DNA from 4 places in the Halalkalibacter sp. HAAS-P014 genome. Region 4 is predicted to be linked to each of the others. Evidence: riboswitches for the same ligand, from Rfam matches in the RefSeq annotation. Region 4 holds a riboswitch; each other region holds the start of a gene.

Region 1 (4,487 bases), on a different contig from region 4:
TTAAAGCAGTATGTTTACAATCGTTATAAAGAAACCATTGCTGAAACACCGAGATTTGAGGGTGATACAGCTGAAGAGGCTAGAAGACGTGAAATATCGTACTTGAATATTGTTTGGTTTATGACAAATCTTCTTGACCGTAAAGACCGGATGAGTATGGGAGCAAGCTTAGAAGTACGTGTGCCGTTTTCAGATCACCGTTTAGTAGAGTATGTATGGAACATTCCGTGGGAAATGAAGCAGCTTGCTGGTCGTGAAAAGGGGATTCTAAGGAAGGCGTTAGAAGGGTTACTGCCACATGATATACTTTATCGAAAAAAGAGTCCGTATCCAAAGACGCATCATCCTAAGTATACAGCAGCTGTACAAAAAGGAATGAAAGATGTATTAGCGCAAAAGGACGCACCGATTTTTGAGTTTATAAATAAAGAAGCACTTCAAGAAATCGCTGATTCAGGTGGATTGCCAACGGGCCAACCGTATTTTGGCCAATTAATGGCTGGGCCACAATTGTTAGCTCATTTCATCCAAATGGATTACTGGTTGCATAAGTATAATGTGAAAATAAAAGAATAGCTATATTAGTGGATGTAAGAAGAATACTAGGTTCGAGGCTTTGCCAAAAGGTCAAAATTATACCTTTTGGCAAAGCCTCTTCATTAAATGAAGTAAAATCCGATTGCCATAATCAGATAAGCTGCAAGTAAGGTTAACCCTTCAAACCAGTTCGAGTCTCCATCATTAATCATCGTAATTGCTAAAAATACAGATAAGATCATCGCTATTAACGATTCAGTTGAGAAAACGAGTGCCATAGACACCGGGAAAAACAATGAGAGCAATACAAGGGTGGGTGTAACAAACATCGCAATTTGCAAAGTGGAACCTACAGCTATTTCAACCGATACATTCATTTTATTGCGTAAGGCCATATAAATGGCCGTAATGTTTTCAGCAGAGTTCCCAATGATCGCCACAATAATGACACCGATAAATACTTCACTCCAACCAAAGGTAACAGCGACGGCCTCAAATGTGTCTACTAACTGATCACTTGTAAAGGCTACCGCTAAGGCAGCAGTAGCTAATATCAAAATGGCTTTTCTTTTGCCCCATTCAGGTTCTTCTTTTTCTTCTTCTTCAGAAGCTTCACCTCGTTTAACATAAACCCCCCGGTGAGTAACCAGTCTGAAAAAAAGTGCAGCAAAGTATAGCACGAGCATGGTGATGGCAATCCCAATACTTAGTTGCAAAACTTCTTGCTCAGTTAGCGTCGTAGCAAATATGTATGGGAAAACAAAAGAAACGACAACGGAAAACATTAATAACCCAATGCTATGTCTTGCATCGTGGATATCAAACGATTGTCTTTTAAATTTTAAACCGCCTATAAAGAAGGACAGGCCTGCTACTAGGAGCAAATTACTAATTACTGCACCAGTGAGAGAGGCAAGTACGATATTTAAATAGCCTGCTTTTAACGCAAAAATTGAAATGGTTAATTCAACTGCATTTCCAAAAGTAACACTAAGTAGTCCCCCAATTCTAGGACCTGAGATGATCGATAGACTTTCAGTTGCCCTGCCAATATAGGAGGCTAAAGCTAGTATCGTTACACTGTAAATAAGAAACATCATACTTGGAGACCAAGCAAGGAGGGTACCAAGGATTGAAAGTGGTACACCGATGGCTGTTGCAATCATAAATATCTTATTCATGGATGTCACCTCAACTTGAACTCTTTCTGTTAGCGTCCACAGCAATTGAAGAATTCATGCGAGATTTTCACAAAATATCAAAGCGAGAATAACACGAGAACAGCAAAGAGGTTAAATCGTTGGTTGTTGACATAAGCTTATTAAAATTCAATAAACTGGTTTTTTTGGATCGAGTATGTATCAATTGTGCCTGCTGGTAATTCAAGGGCTGCTACGGCATGCTTAACGGGGAAAATTGCCGTCCATGGTTTTACATGTCTCTTTAGGTGAATAATTTGATTTTTTTCATTCAAAAAAACAACATCAATTGAAAAAAACATAAAAAACATATGGATCGAATTACATGGGGCAAGAAGGATTCCTTCGTTCACGATTGGTTTGAAACGAAACATTAAGCCTTTTAGCCTTTTTATAAAAGAGTCGTATCTTAAAATGCTAATCGGGATCTGTTGAACATCGTTTTCTGTAATTAGTTTCAAGTTATCACAACCTTTTAAATGAGCATCAAGCTCTAAATATAGCGATTTTTTGGAGCAGCAGGGATATTTTATGTAAAACCTGCTTCTTTATAAGTGAACGATCGATTGTTCTTCCAAGATTACGTAAAAGATGAATTATTTTGTGATTGTTGATTTAACAAAGCGCATGCTAATATAAATTTACAAACAACGCCGTAATTTTACACAAGGTTACAAATTGTTTGTGACAAAATGATAAGGGCAAACCAAGGGAAACCTTGGGACGCAAAACTACAGGGGCTTCATCAATTAGATATGCCAGCCAGTTGCCGGAAATAGTAAACTTCCATACTATTCTTCGGGGGGTAGTATTTTTTTGTGCAAGTATAAATTATAAAAACATTCAAAAAAAGGTGGGTTTACATTATGTTAAACAAAGTTATCAAGTTTTTTAAAGAAGAAGATGGACAAGGTATGACTGAGTACGGGTTGATTTTAGGAGTAATTGCTATCGGTGCAGTTGCAGCGTTTACGGCATTTGGTGGATCTTTAATTGACAAAATTGACGATGTTAGAGCAAAAGTTTTTGGGTCGTAAAACCTTCATATATAAATAAGCTTTAGTAATTTAAAAAGCCTACTTTAGGAGCGATGTTCCGTAAAAAAGTAGGCTTTTTTTACGAGGTGAGTCACGTGACGTTTATCATACTTTTTATAGTATTACTAATTTCATTAATTACAGATTTAAAAAAACGAAAAATACTAAACATCGTAACTTTTCCTGCTATAGTAGTAGGTTTAATTTCAAATACCGTATTGTTTGGTTGGGAAGGCTTTTTATTTAGCTTTCTGGGTCTTTTAACAGGCTTTGGGTTACTGGTAATTCCTTATGCATTAGGTGGTATTGCAGCTGGTGATGTGAAGCTTTTAATGGCTATTGGGGCGTTACAAGGAACAGCGTTTGTTTTTGGCTCATTTTTATACATTGCCATAATCGGTGGCATCATTGCTTTTATTATTTTACTTAAGCAGAGAGAATTATTGAATTCACTTAAACGAATTTTCTTTTCAGCACAATTAAAAACATTAGATGGTTTAAGTAAAAAGGATATGCACCATGCGTTCCCTTACGGCGTTGCAATTGTTCTAGGGACCGTATGTTATTCGGGAGTGAGTCTGTTGTGATTCGGTCAGAGAAGGGACAAGCAACCGTAGAATTAGCAATTTCTTTAACTGTTCTTCTGTTTTTCCTGTTTGGGATTATTGATTTTGGTCGTATTTTTCATGCGCATCTAACACTTGAGCATGCTAGCCGAGAAGGGGCAAGAGTGGCAAGTGTTGGAGGGACAAACCAAGAGGTGGTACTTCGGATAAAAGAAGCGTCACCGTCATTGTATTCAGAGAAAATTAATATATCGCCTATTACAACGAATCGAAACAGAGGTACGTATGTCACAGTTGAATTATCATATCCTGTGGCCTTTTCGATCCCGTTATTTAAAAATATATTGCCTGATCCTCTAATGGTGAGGTCGAAAACAGTGATGAGGGTGGAGTAATCATGAAAGCATTTATGAAGCAAGAGGAGGGAGCGGTCATGGTCTTAGTCGCTTTAGGCATGACCGTCTTTATCGGCTGCATCGCTTTAGTGATTGATATGGGATCACTCTACCTTGAAAAAAATAGGCTTCAAAAAATAGCGGATGCTGCTGTATTAGCAGCGGCCCAAGAGTTGCCTGCCAATCCGAATAAGGCCAAAGAAATTGTTAACCAAACCATATTGTTGAATAATGGAACCCCTAGTCAATTTGAAATTGTTATTAACGCAAATAATACATTGATAGAAGTGCAGGGCCAAATAAGAGGAACGCTTTTTTTTGCGAAAGCGCTCGGGATTAAAGAGCCACTAATTCAAGCAAGGGCTGCCGTTCAACTTCAAGCTCTTCAGTCGGGAAAAGGAGCGATTCCACTAGGGATTCAACCCTCGATGGACTTGTCGTTTGGTTCAGTGCAAACGTTAAAAGTCAGTGATTCAGCAAGTGGGAACTTTGGTGCAATTGCTTTAACAGGTACTGGTGCTAAGAACTACGAAACGGATTTAAGGAATGGTTATGAATTTGAGCTGAAAGTTGGATCGGTGTTAGGTACACAAACGGGAAACTTGGCTGGACCAACAAGGGATGCGATTACACCTCGTATTTCAGCTTGTCCGAATGCAACCTATTTAAATTATCCCCCTAATTGTTCTAGAGTGGTTCTTGTACCGATTTTTCAGCCAGTTAGCACAGATCAAAATCAGATTAAAGAAGTGT
Region 2 (4,487 bases), on a different contig from region 4:
TCGTAGCAATTGTACCGACGATAATAATAAAAAATGCAGCCGGATTTAACAAAACAGCCAAGCTCGTACCTTTAAAAATTAAGCCAAGCAAGACGGCTGTAAACCCTAAAATAATTCCGATAATTGATGTCTTGTCCATAATGTCTCCTCTTTTTCTAAGTTAGAATAGCAATTGTATGTGCACTCGTTCATGAAACTAGCAACCAAAAAACAAGCGAAACCTCCTCAATCGAAATTAAATATAATAGAAAAGAACTGTATACTAGTTATATCGACAAAAATGTGACTTTTATCAATAGAAAATAAAAAGAAATCTATGCACTTAGACCTAAAAAAGCTAGAAAATACAGAGGTATTTAGTAAAGATTAGATAATGGATAACTTTTCTAGGAAAAAATAATCAAAAAAATATAAAAAACTACTAAACATTTAAAAAAGCACTCCGATAATAATAGTGTAAGGAGTTACATTGTGAGACGGCCGCTTACAATGTAGCGAACTTAACTACTTTTTATCCAACCACAAGGACGTGGGCGGAGTAATTTCAAGGAGGAAAATTATTATGATTATTAACAACAACTTATCTGCAATGAATGCACACCGTCAAATGGGAATTAACGTTAACCAAAATTCAAACGCAATGGAGAAGTTATCTTCAGGTCTTCGTATTAATCGTGCTGGTGACGATGCTGCAGGTCTATCGATTTCTGAAAAAATGCGTGGACAAATCCGTGGTTTAGATCAAGCGTCACGTAATTCACAAGACGGTATTTCTCTAATCCAAACAGCTGAGGGTGCTTTAAATGAGACTCATGCAATTTTACAGCGAATGCGTGAATTGGTAGTTCAAGCCGGAAATGAAGGTACGCTAGAATCTGAAGATTTAAAAGCTATTCAAGATGAAATTACAGAGTTAAATAATGAGTTAGATGGTATTGCCGAGAGAACAGAATTTAATGGCAAGAAGCTACTTGATGGGAACTTTGATTATGATTTACAAATAGGAGCAAATGCCGGCCAACAACTTACTTTAACATTAGATGAAGATTTGGATTCAGCTGGTCTTACAGTGGATGGAGTCGTTGCTGACGGAACATCTTTTGATGCTGATATTGCTTTAGTAGATGCTGCTATTGAAAAGGTTTCTGAATGGCGTTCATATTTAGGAGCAAATCAAAACCGTTTAGAGCATACTATCAAAAACCTTGATAATGCGTCTGAAAACCTACAAGCTGCTGAATCTCGTATCCGTGACGTTGATATGGCTAAAGAAATGATGGAGTTCACTAGAACAAACATCTTAAACCAAGCTTCTCAATCAATGCTTGCTCAAGCAAATCAACAGCCACAAGCTGTATTACAACTTCTAAACTAATTTTTAGTACCCTTTGGAACCTTAGAAAAATTATTTCTAAGGTTCTTTTTGGGTGTCTAACAGCCGAAGTTTAATTATTAAGTTAAATAAGAGGGTATTAGCAGCCTAGATTAATGATATTAGATTTGTGAGAAAGTTTATCTCAATCAATTAGTTTATACTATCAGTTTAAAAGTAATATATTCCTATTTTTATAAAAGGAAGACTAATTTAGTATCGATATATAGCTTTAAAGACACTCCTAATAATGAATTGTATTGACAATTTATAAGTCAAATCTCATAATATGGATATGATAGAAAATATCTAGTGAAAAAGGCAAATCATAGGAAACTATGAGACGCAAAGCCAAGGGCCTGACCTACCTCTGGGTAGATGGTAGCCGGTTACCGCAAGATGATAGGAGTCTTTATGCCTACTTTCTTGTAAGGCTTTTTTTTATGGTCTTTTTTCTAGAAAAGGGGGCAAAAGTAATGAAAAAAAATTCTAGCAAGTTAGCATTTTTTATGGCAGTGATATTGGTGCTTCAATTAATTTTACCAACCTCTGTTGTACTAGCATCTAATGATTTAGATGCTCCTGCAAATGTAACGGTCAATCAGACATACCCTGGTGATGTCCGGATTGATTGGGAAGATGTCTCAGGAGTAAACCAGTACCGTGTGTATGAAGTAAGTGAGGAACAGGTTCTTACTGCCGAGGTTACAAGAAACAGAGCTATTATTAGAGGGTTAGCTGAAGGGACCTACACGTATGCGATTACATCTGTATCAGGTGATGAGGAGTCGGTCAGTTCACAAACAGTTACAGTTGACGTTGTGTATCCTGAAATGCAAGCACCAGAGGGCTTAAACGAAAGGTATACAAACGGCAACGACATCCAACTGAGATGGAATGAAGCGGAGTATGCGACAGAGTATTATATCTATCAGTGGATCGATGGCCAGCGAGAATTAGTTGAAACAACAGACCGGTTAAACCAGTGGTTTCGAAATATGCCGGAGGGTGAATACACTTTTGAAGTAACATCACATAATGAGCGCTTTGGTGAGTCTGATTCTGCACTATTGAACATTGTTTTAGTTCATCCAGAGATGCAAGCGCCAACCGGTTTAAATGAAAGGCTGCTAAACGGAAATGATATTCAGCTGAGATGGGATGAAGTAGAATATGCAGCAGAATATAAAATTTATCAATGGATCAACGGGCAACGCGAATTAGTTGAAACAACAGACCGAGTGAACCAATGGTTCAGAAATATGCCTGAAGGTGACTATCATTTTGAAGTATCATCCTATAGTGACCGTTTCGGAGAATCAGTCGAATCATCGCAATTGGAAATGAACTTAGTTCATCCAGAAATGCAAGCACCGACCGGTTTAAATGAAAGACTAGCTAATGGAAATGACATCCAATTGAGATGGGATGAAGTAGAATTTGTAACAGAATATCGAATTTATCAGATTATAGATGGCCAAAGAGAGCTAGTTGAAACAACAGATCGTGAAAGTCAATGGTTCAGGGACATGCCAGAAGGAGAGTATGTGTTTGAAGTAACATCCTATAGTGATCGATTCGGGGAGTCAAACGAGGCATCGAAATTAATGATCAATTTAGTCCATTCACAAATGCAATCACCACAGGAGTTACATGAGAGAATTACGAATGGAAATGATATCCAATTAAGATGGAACGAAGTTGACTATGCCACAGAATATCGAATTTATCAATTAATCGATGAGCAAAGGGAATTAGTGGCTACAACAGATCGTGAAAATCAATGGTTCAGAGATATGCCAGAGGGAGATTATCATTTTGAAGTAACATCGTACAGTGATCGCTTTGGTGAATCCGTACCTTCATTATTAGAGGTGGATTTAGTTCATCCGAAAATGCAAGCACCGATCGGATTAAATGAAAGGCTGCTAAACGGAAACGACATCCAGTTAAGATGGGATGAAACATCATATGCGCTAGAATATAATATTTATCAATGGATTAATGGTGAACGTGAATTAGTGGCTACAACAGATCGCGTAAATCAATGGTTCAGAGATATGCCGGAGGAAGTTTATCATTTTGAAGTAACGTCCTACAGTGACCGTTTTGGAGAATCAGAACCAGCATTGCTAGAAGTAAATTTGGTCCACCCAACAATGCAAGCGCCAAGCGGATTGAATGAACGATTAGCGAATGGAAATGATATTCAGTTAAGATGGAATGAAACAGAATTTGCAACAGAGTATTATATTTATCAATGGATAGATGGAGAGCGTGAGTTGGTTGAAACGACAGACCGTGTGAACCAATGGTTTAGAGATTTGCCGGAGGGAGAATATGCATTTGAAGTGACGTCCTACAATGATCGTTTTGGCGAATCTCATGAGGCGAGTCAAATTAACATAACATTGGACTTTCCAGAAGTTTCAGCACCCGTTATTCGCATTGGAGCAGAAAACGAAAATGACATTCGAATCAACTGGGATGAAATTCCATATAGCAGTTCTTATAACATTTATGAGATTGTTACAGGAGAACCGGTGCTTCTAGGTACAACAGACCGCCTTAACTTTTGGGTAAGAAATATTGAGGATGGTACTCACAACTATGTCGTAACCGCTGTTCATGACCGTTTTGGCGAATCTGTCCATTCTAATGCTGTTACAGTAGAGATCATTAGTGATATCACGCCGCCTGAGACAACATCAAACATTATAGATCAGTGGGTAAATGAAGATTTCAAAGTGGAACTGACAGCGACAGATGATAAAAGTGGAGTAGCAACAACCTATTACTCAATTAATGGATCCGAGTATGAAGAGGGAACGGAATTCACCGTAACACAAGAGGGAGAAAATGAAGTTTCTTATTACAGCGTAGATAACGCTGGAAATGTGGAGGAGGCGAAGACTGAAACAGTAAAAGTAGACAAGACAGCCCCTGAAACATTTTCAAATATAGTTAATGAGTGGGTAAAGGCAGACTTCAAGGTCGAACTGACAGCGACAGATGATAAAAGTGGAGTAGCAACAACCTATTACTCAATTAATGGATCCGAGTATGAAGAGGGAACGGAATTCACCGTAACACAAGAGGGAGAAAATGAAGTTTC
Region 3 (4,487 bases), on a different contig from region 4:
TTTGCTTTTTTTTCTGTTTCATTTTCTATCAATTTAATAATATCCAAAACCGATGCTCGTTCTTTCCCACCTATATTTATCGTCTCTCCAATCACTCTTTCTGCATGTATAACAGAGGCTGTTGCAGATGCACAGTCGTCAATATAGGTAAAATCACGAGTTTGTCTACCATCACCGTATATTATAATCGGTTTATCCTCTAATATATTTTGAATAAACCTGTGAAAGGCCATATCACTTCTCTGTCTTGGACCATAGACAGTGAAATATCTTAGTATGACAGTTGGGACCCCAAAGCTTTTACGGTATACATGACATAAATATTCACCCGTTAATTTTGTAATCCCATACGGAGATAGTGGCTCAGTTATCGCCTTTTCTGAAACTTTCCCTGTTTTCTCTCCATAGACAGACGATGTCGATGAATAGATCACTTTCTTAAGTGGGACATGTTTGCATGCTTCAAGTAACCTTTGTGTTACAGTTATATTATTTGTAACATAGTGATTGAAATCTGTCCCCCAACTTGAACGAACCCCTGGCATACCAGCTAAATGATACACATAATCAATGTTCTGCAGAAAATGGTCCCATTTTATTTTCAATAAATCTTCCTCATAAAAAGAAAAGCGTGGATGCTTTAATAGCTTTTCAAGGTTTTGTCTCGTAATAGTTTCTGAAGTTGGTCCGATAAAAAAGTCAACCCCTATTACGTTCGTCTTTGAGTCCTCCAATAATTTCTCGCAAAGATGAGAACCTATAAAACCAGCTGCACCAGTTACTAATATATTCATTGTTGACCAGCCCCAATAAAAGTTAACAAGCGAACTTTTCTTACTTCATGCACCCAAACTCCCATAACGTCGACTCCTCTTTAACAGATATAATTACGTTTCTATATCTTATTTTTAAAAAGTAAAATGGGTGAGGGTGATTAGCGATTAAAAATAAATTAAGCGTCTGTCTCCCCCCTTATTCGTTGACGAAAAAAAAGGTTGTCACAAATGACAGCCTCTTGAATTCCAATTATAAATTTCATAGTTACTTCACAAATAAATTATCTATTATCAACTGTTTCACGAACATATCATGATTAGCATATGATGCTCAGCCATTTTCTTAGAAGGAACCAAAATATAGAGGTCTGTCCCCCAGTATGATTCACTGCTCCGGGAGACAGACCTTATTTCAATATGTTAATTCTTAATCCAACAACATTCTTACCATATTCCCACACCCGAATATACACTGAAGTTTTTATATTTAGAAGCTGACTAGAATGCCGGCCTCTCTAAAGATCAGTAACAGACAGGTCGGTACAAAATCCACATACTAACAAATTGCTGCTACAATATAATATCTTAGCAGGCTAGTCGCGTACAAGAGTATAAATAGTCTCATCCACCACTTACGTCTAAGAAGTAATTTCCTCTTCCACGGAAACTATACACTTCTATAAAGTAATTCCCTTATCTGCGGGGGACAAATGAAACAATCTCCTGTCTATCCGTTGTATTGGAGTACCCTACTAAACTTCCATTAGAATCATAAATATACAGATCAAAATCATTTCTCTCATTCTCTTGGATCATCGTTACTGATACTGGGTAAGATAAACTACTCACTTCGTATTGCCATACTTCCCGTGATCGATTTTGAAGAGAGCCGTTTTGTGAAATATGCATAGGGGCTTCTGGTAGATCTCCAGCGTCTAGATATGGTCTTTCTACAGTTCCATAATTCCTTTTTAATTTTACGAGTCCCGTAATTTTGAAACCCGAATGAAAAACCTCTATAATATCTAAAGGTCCGAATATCACCTTCGTATGGCAAACCTTGTTTCTTATGTCGACAAACGAATGTGTTTTTGATAAAGTTCTATAGGGTAATACAGGTGGTGGGACAATCTTTTCAACTAAACATCTGAGGTTAAAAAGTGAGGGTTATAAATTCGTTTTTTATAATCTTTATAATAGGTCACTATAAAGTTACGAAGACCATTTTCACTTTCGGATAACTTCTGTAGGCTTGGACCGTGTGAAATGCTGGAGGATTTGGCATTTCGTCAATTAGCATAAATAAAAGGAGGCAGGAACCAACCAAGTATGTTTGATAATCTCACATGAATATTTTTAATAGAAATATCAGATAAGGTTACTTACATAAGCGTTTAATATATAAAATACTTCTTTTTGTTCATTATTCATAATGTCGAAATGGCAAACTTATTGAAAGATAAGGACGCAAAACTAAAGGGACTAACGGGAAACCTATGTCAGCCAGTTGCCGATGAAATTATCTCCTTAAGAGGCTTATTTTCAATTGGCAGATTTTATAAGGAGTGACGATTAATATGGACTTAATAGAGCCGGAACTTAAAATGGCTTTGCAAAAATTTGATACTTTAATACTTGATAATCCCGACACAAAACAAACTGTACCTGAATACAAAAAATTCATTACCGAATTCCTTAAAACTAAAACCGAAACTGTAAGTTTGCCGATAGAGGAAGTGATGGCAATTATAAAAGAGAAAAAACCATTCGTATTCTCTCTTTTACGTACTGAATATAGTAACAACTTTATGATAAATGCTGTTACTCAAATTGATAAAGAATATCGTGAGGCATATAAAAAAATAAGTGAGTTACAACGTAAGCTAGGTCTACATAAGAGGTTTTAATGTTACACCTCACGTTATCTTTTATTGAATATTCAAATAAATCAAAGGTAATAATACTGCTTAGTCACAAACAAACATCAACCATGTATGATGGAGCCCTCTCTAGCAAGGGCTCTTTTTATTTCGCTATTTTCGTAAGTTTGTTGCCTTAATGGGAATTTTTGATTAAATTAAAAATAAGTAGTAAAGCATTTGGGGGGATTGTTTAGTTAGTCGCTGTATCACTGCATAACAAATCAGAGGTGTCTAAAAACTCCCCTAATACCCTATCAGTATCCGTTGATTTGATACGCCCTTTACCTGCCATTTGAGAGATAACTTGTCCATTACGGTCTTGTGCGACAACCACACAGACTTGTTCCTTAGAAAAACCACGTTTGCGAGACTTTCTGTGTGTGTCGCCAATAAACAGCGGTAGAGATATAAAGATCAAGAATATCAGCGATTTTCGGTAGTGTATAACCTTCTACCATTAGTCACTTCATTTTTATTTACAAATTTACTGGTCACTCATTTTGGTCACCATTTAGCTTTATTTCACAACTATCTATTATCAACTGTCTCCGGATACATATCATGATTCATCATACGATGTTCAGCCATTTTCTCATACTTCGTTCCAGGCTTTCCGTAATTCGTATAAGGATCAATACTAATACCACCACGCGGTGTGAACTTGCCCCACACTTCAATATAGCGTGGCTCCATAAGCTCAATAAGATCATTCATAATTATATTCATGCAATCCTCGTGAAAATCTCCATGATTACGGAAACTAAATAAATAAAGCTTTAACGACTTACTTTCTACCATTTTCACATCAGGAATATAGCTAATGTATATCGTCGCAAAATCAGGCTGACCCGTCATCGGACATAGCGATGTAAACTCCGGGCAGTTAAACTTAACGAAATAATCACGATTTTGATGCTTATTTTCAAATACTTCCAAAATTGAAGGGTTATAAGAAAAATCATAGTTCGTACCTTGATTTCCCAGTAACGTGACTCCTTCTAATTCTTCTTCTTTTCGACCACTCATTTTTTCATCTCCTTACTTAAACACCACGTTTATTTCCCCAAATAAAGGTGTGTAACTGTGGCAATACCTTTGCTTCATTCATAACGATTGATTTTGTTGCTTTTTCTATTAACCATTCATAGCGATTTAACAGTGTGGAAAGCAGGGCTTCATCGTCAGTTGATGTGATATCTTCATTTCCAATTTGTAAATAGAAAGAGACATTCGGGTACCTGTTTCGAATCATTTCAGCATACGTAAAATCCTCATCATTAAATACGACTATTTTCAAGCTCATGTTGCGATCTTCTAGCTGAGTAATATAATGATCAAGCTCTTCAAGATTTGTTTCCATTTTAGAACTAGGAGGCTTCGGTGAAATTGTAACATCATCAATCTTTTTCATCCACTCTTGCCAAATGGACCCTTGCGTTTCAATTGCTACTTTCCATTGTTGGTCATGACAAAGATCAACAAGCTCATCGATCCCTTTATGAAGAGCTGGATTTCCACCTGAAATGGTAACATGTGAGAAGGCTTGTCCACCAAGTTGCTTTAGTTTTTTTATAATTTCTTCAGGCTCCATTAACTGACTTTTGACAGAGCCATCCCATGTAAAACTCGAATCACACCAAGAACAAGAGTAATCACAGCCACCAGTTCGAACAAACATAGTCTTTTGTCCAATTACCATTCCTTCACCTTGAATGGTCGGTCCAAATACTTCCATTACCGGAATCTTCATGCTAACTCCTCCGGTTTTGGCCGATAGATCACATAGCTT
Region 4 (4,487 bases):
CCACTTTTATATGGGATGGTTCCTTTTGCTACTCTCCTTTTTGTCATCTTCCGAACGGTTTCCAGGGTTTTAGAAATTCTTATTGCTTTTTATAATGATATCGTTACTAAACGTGAAAAGCTTTTCTTCTGGAGTAAGAATCAATATAGAACGATTAATCATGATCATATAAAAGACATCAAAGAATTCAATGGCAAAAAAGAACTGGGCAACGCTGAAATTGTCTATATCAATTCTTGGAATAATACTCTTCTGCTTCCATCATCAAGAACTTCTCTTGCCTTACATAGCATCTTGGAACTAACAATCATTTTTAGCGTTCTTTATTTTTTATTAGCTGGATTATCTCATTACTTTCCGTTATGGGCTTCACCTATTGCTTTGAATCACGACCTCGGGATTATCCAATTTATCCTTTACTCTTTTTCCGTAGCTGTGACCTTACCTGATATCCAAATTGAATCTTTATGGTCGCTATTTGAATTTTTACAGTTGCTCAGTAGTCTAGTATTGTTGATCATGTCTTTAGCGTATTATCTCGGTAAAGGACATGACATACAGAAACATGAAAAAGAGATGTATGTCAAAAGCAAATACGATGATATTTTCGGCAAAAAATGAATAGAAGGTAGCATGAGAACTGATAGGCTCCTTTCTAGATAGACAGATTATCTGTGCTACCCAGGAGGGAGCTTTCGTGGGCAATAGATGAATACATGTACTTTTATAATTAAGAACGACTACAAAAACGATTAAACGGCCATAGCCCTTTAGAATATAGGACTATGGCCGTTTAATGTTATTTATTATTCCACTGTCTACTTAACAGGGAGTAGTTCAAACCGTCCCCGTGCTTCTACTCTTTATTTTTCTTATCTTCAGCTTTATTAGCATTTCCATTTTGTTTCTCTTGTGCTTTATCCGGTTTCTTCTCTTCTGCTTTAGTTGCTTTTTCTGCTTTCTTCTCTTCCACTTTAGCTGCTTTTTCTACTTTCTTTTCTTCTGCCTTAGCCGGTTTTTCTGCTTTCTTTTCTTCTGCTTTAGCTGCTTTTTCAGGCTTCTTTTCTGCTTCCTTCGTTACGTTTTCGATTTGTTTCTCTTTGGCTGGTTTGACTGGCGCTTCGCTAATAGACTCGTCTTTATCTGCCTGCTCTTCTAGATTGTTGCTAGCAGCTAGTACCTCTTCATGATTTTCTTCGTTTGTTTCTCTCACTAGTTCTTCAGTAACCTCTTTAACTTCTTCCTCAGTTAGAGGCTCCTCTGTCGCTTCTTCCATCATATCTTCTAAATCTGTACCATCACCATCAAGTTTAGCTAATTTTTTCGTTAATTTCGTTTCAAGTCTTTCTTGGGCTTTGGCAACATTTTTCTCAAGAGCTGCTTTTGCTTGCGGGTTTTGTACTTTCTCTAACGCAGCTTGCAAGGCTAATAGGTTAGAAGAGAATTTCGCTTCTAGTTCAGCACGTGTTAAATCAGTAACTTCCTCATCAGAGGCCGTTTCTTCGGATACTGCCTCTTCCGAATTTTCTTCACTGTTTTCTTGATCCTTCGATTCCACGCCTTCTGTGCTCTCAGTATTCTCCTTGTTTTCTTCAGCTGCATCGTCTTCTTCAGCAGCCTCTTCCTCTTGGTCTGATAAGACTGGTTGCTCATATTTTACAAAAGCTGCTTCCTGTTGATCGATTGCTTCTTGAAGAAGCTTCATTGCTGCCTCTTCTTCACCAAGTTCGAATAAGGCTTCAGCTTCTTTAATACGCTCCTCTGCAAAAGAAGCAAGTAATTCAGCCTCTTTTAAATCATCAAACGTGAAAAGGAGCTGAATATTTTCCTGGATCTTCTTAACAAAATAGAAGAAATCCCCTGGAAGCAGTGATGACTCGCTTTCTTCGCTATCAATGACTGTTTCTGATGCTGGTTCAGCCTCTTCCACTTGGCTCTCGTCTATCACATTCTCTATTTCCTCAGCCGTCTCTTCCTGAATAATATCTTCATCATGGCTATCTGCGTAAGCTAGATTTGCCCCGGCTGGATACGTACTTCCAAATGCTACTAGTCCAACTACCAATAATGTCCTAACTGATTTTTCAATCTTAAACATAAAAAAAATCCTCTCCTACAATTTAAATTTTGCTGAGAAAGATTTGAAAGCTATCGTATCGGCTTCATTCTCCATTCTTCAGCGGTCCAGCCACCATAGCATAGCGCTTTAGGTCTGTGACTTTGCGTCTCTCCCTTTCGAAAGATTTGCCTTTTTTGAAATGACAAATGAAGATGGGTGTATGATTTAACTAAGGTTCATACAACGCTCTTCTGATATAAATTATACTCTAAAAACAAATGAACAAATAGGGACTTTAGAGGGAGAGGTAGAAGGAGGAAAATCACGAGAATGGTCACAGTGCTTGTGGCGAGATAACTCCCCCATTCTGTGGATATGTAACCAATTGATAAAAAAAGCACGTAGCCTCCCTGTGAATATCTCATACAATGTGGAGAACTACGTGTATAAAGTATAGGTTATTCACTTTTGGGTACAAAAAGCTCGATGTTTTCGATAGACTCATTTTCCTTCATCCACAGTTTTGAAGGAAGCGCGAGTACCGTCCGGGACTGGTGAAAAAGTACCTCGAAGAAGGAAATTTTAATCTAAGTGTAGAATATAAAACCCAAAAATTTAAACTTCCTTCTTGCTAGGGAATTCAAAAATTTTTGCGATAAGTAACAGCAATAATATGTTCTACCGATATTAGGCATTTACACTACACATAGAGCTTAAAAATTTGAGAAAAACTTCCGAATTCCCATGTAAGAACCGCCGCCATGCTTTTTTGACAACAAAAACTAATCATAAGAACGATAAAAACAACACACTTCTTCTCAAAAATCGTTTAAAAATGTATTTTTCCACTTCTCAAGCAAATATCGCCTTCAAAACGCTCATTATAACCTATCAACACCCTTACAAAATCACGTTTTATAGCAATTTTGCAAATATAACGGCGAATTCGCTGATATAACGGTGAATTTCGCAATATAATAGCGAAATTGTAAATATAACGGCAAATTTGCCCAATTTAATAGCAACTAGCTTTTATTAGCAATTTTACTAGGGTTATCTGCAATCAGCCAAGAGAAAATGATCGCAGTTCTCGCCATCCCCAAAACTACTGCACAAAAATCTGCCTCACCACAGCACCATCATGATCTTCTTCAAAAACGAATTGCACCGTATACTCTCCGGCGCTGTAATTGAGGTAGTATCCCATCAGAAAGTACTGATCTTCCCCCCTTGTATCTGGCGCACCTAACACATCAATCAGTTCCTTTTGTGTAAAAGGTAAAATTTGTCCCTCTGACTGAAAACTTCTTAGTACTTCAAACTCGTCTCGATATCCCATCATATAAGTGGCGTCGTCGTACTCATAAAAGATTGTTCCTTGAAAGCCCATCGTATCATCGATCGGATCTCCGAATCTGCTGAGAACTTCCTCTTCCACCGTCCCAATTGGAGCCATGCCTTCAGCAATGATCCCGTATGCTCCCAAGTTCATCAGTTCATGTAAATAATTCGCAACCTCATTGGCAGAGCCACTTTCTCTTAAGATGACGTCGATATACTCAGTCGGATATTGGGTGATTCCCCCTTCGTCGATGATCATATCGCCCGAAGCAGCGTATTGCTCACGCAAAGCCTGGCCTTCATCAAAACCAAACTCATACTCCTCGGTTAACGTCATCGTCCAGTTATCTACCTCTAACTCCACCGTACTGTACGTCCAAATTCCTTCTGCATTGTTATAATTGACATATTGGAAGGCATTCGGACCTGCCGATTTTAACCGTGGACTCGACATACCTGTAATATCGATCATTTCTAACCCTTGGCTCGTTAAAGCATAGATTTCGTGAGCACTGAAATTGGTTGCTTCTACCCAAGACAACACAAACAAATCAGGCGTATTTTCAATCACGTACGGCATATGTGTATTCGTATTAATGCTTTGGTTTTCTAAAACAAGATCTTGCAGATAATAATCGCCAAGTTCGTTTTGAATCACAACCTGGTAATCACCTGATAAAATAACATCGCCCACGCTTCCAAAAGCAGATGGAAGATCGACGACTTCTCTGCTCTCATTTTCGGCGTATAGAAAAATATTGTATTCATGGCCATTGCGATCCTTCATCACCGTTTGAAATCTTGCCATCTCTTCATCAAACCCGGGCAATCGTTCTCCTGCCGTAATCAAAGACAAACCATCTAGTAAATGCTGATAGGATTCATCATCAGTCCGTTGAAACATCTCTTCCAAAAATTCTTGTAATTTCTCTAACTCATTCAACCGTTGATATAAATCAACCACTTCATCTACGGCCAACTGGTCGCCTTCATCCGACTCTACAATATCCAAATAAACGTCAAGCGCTTCAGCATACATCTCTCTATTTTGATAATGGCTGCCCAGTTCCTCACGTAGCACATTAGC

Evidence for each region. A riboswitch is a leader RNA that binds a small molecule or an ion and turns the genes downstream of it on or off. The one in region 4 is predicted to bind cyclic di-GMP.
Region 1: it holds a riboswitch for cyclic di-GMP, as region 4 does, so the genes downstream of both, AC1FXZ_RS13445 (Flp family type IVb pilin) here and AC1FXZ_RS10655 (DUF5667 domain-containing protein) in region 4, are expected to answer to the same signal.
Region 2: it holds a riboswitch for cyclic di-GMP, as region 4 does, so the genes downstream of both, AC1FXZ_RS07810 (OmpL47-type beta-barrel domain-containing protein) here and AC1FXZ_RS10655 (DUF5667 domain-containing protein) in region 4, are expected to answer to the same signal.
Region 3: it holds a riboswitch for cyclic di-GMP, as region 4 does, so the genes downstream of both, AC1FXZ_RS00735 (hypothetical protein) here and AC1FXZ_RS10655 (DUF5667 domain-containing protein) in region 4, are expected to answer to the same signal.

Annotation. Positions count from the first base shown of each region.
Region 1 is NZ_JBWQTV010000016.1:133,897-138,383, reverse strand. It holds gene asnB (asparagine synthase (glutamine-hydrolyzing)) at 1-576, shown strand, start outside; gene cax (calcium/proton exchanger) at 660-1,718, opposite strand; gene AC1FXZ_RS13450 (DUF192 domain-containing protein) at 1,859-2,197, opposite strand; cyclic di-GMP riboswitch class I at 2,427-2,510, shown strand; gene AC1FXZ_RS13445 (Flp family type IVb pilin) at 2,603-2,773, shown strand; gene AC1FXZ_RS13440 (A24 family peptidase) at 2,869-3,360, shown strand; gene AC1FXZ_RS13435 (TadE/TadG family type IV pilus assembly protein) at 3,357-3,734, shown strand; gene AC1FXZ_RS13430 (pilus assembly protein TadG-related protein) at 3,737-4,487, shown strand, end outside.
Region 2 is NZ_JBWQTV010000010.1:32,416-36,902, reverse strand. It holds gene motA (flagellar motor stator protein MotA) at 1-139, opposite strand, end outside; gene AC1FXZ_RS07815 (flagellin N-terminal helical domain-containing protein) at 563-1,375, shown strand; cyclic di-GMP riboswitch class I at 1,683-1,769, shown strand; gene AC1FXZ_RS07810 (OmpL47-type beta-barrel domain-containing protein) at 1,849-4,487, shown strand, end outside.
Region 3 is NZ_JBWQTV010000001.1:121,121-125,607, reverse strand. It holds gene AC1FXZ_RS00745 (NAD-dependent epimerase/dehydratase family protein) at 1-794, opposite strand, end outside; gene AC1FXZ_RS00740 (hypothetical protein) at 1,470-1,820, opposite strand; cyclic di-GMP riboswitch class I at 2,209-2,291, shown strand; gene AC1FXZ_RS00735 (hypothetical protein) at 2,354-2,683, shown strand; partial or broken gene AC1FXZ_RS00730 (IS1595 family transposase) at 2,892-3,159, opposite strand; gene queF (preQ(1) synthase) at 3,227-3,724, opposite strand; gene queE (7-carboxy-7-deazaguanine synthase QueE) at 3,741-4,448, opposite strand; gene queD (6-carboxytetrahydropterin synthase QueD) at 4,445-4,487, opposite strand, start outside.
Region 4 is NZ_JBWQTV010000013.1:111,607-116,093, reverse strand. It holds gene AC1FXZ_RS10660 (hypothetical protein) at 1-621, shown strand, start outside; gene AC1FXZ_RS10655 (DUF5667 domain-containing protein) at 857-2,098, opposite strand; cyclic di-GMP riboswitch class I at 2,176-2,259, opposite strand; gene AC1FXZ_RS10650 (tetratricopeptide repeat protein) at 3,165-4,487, opposite strand, start outside.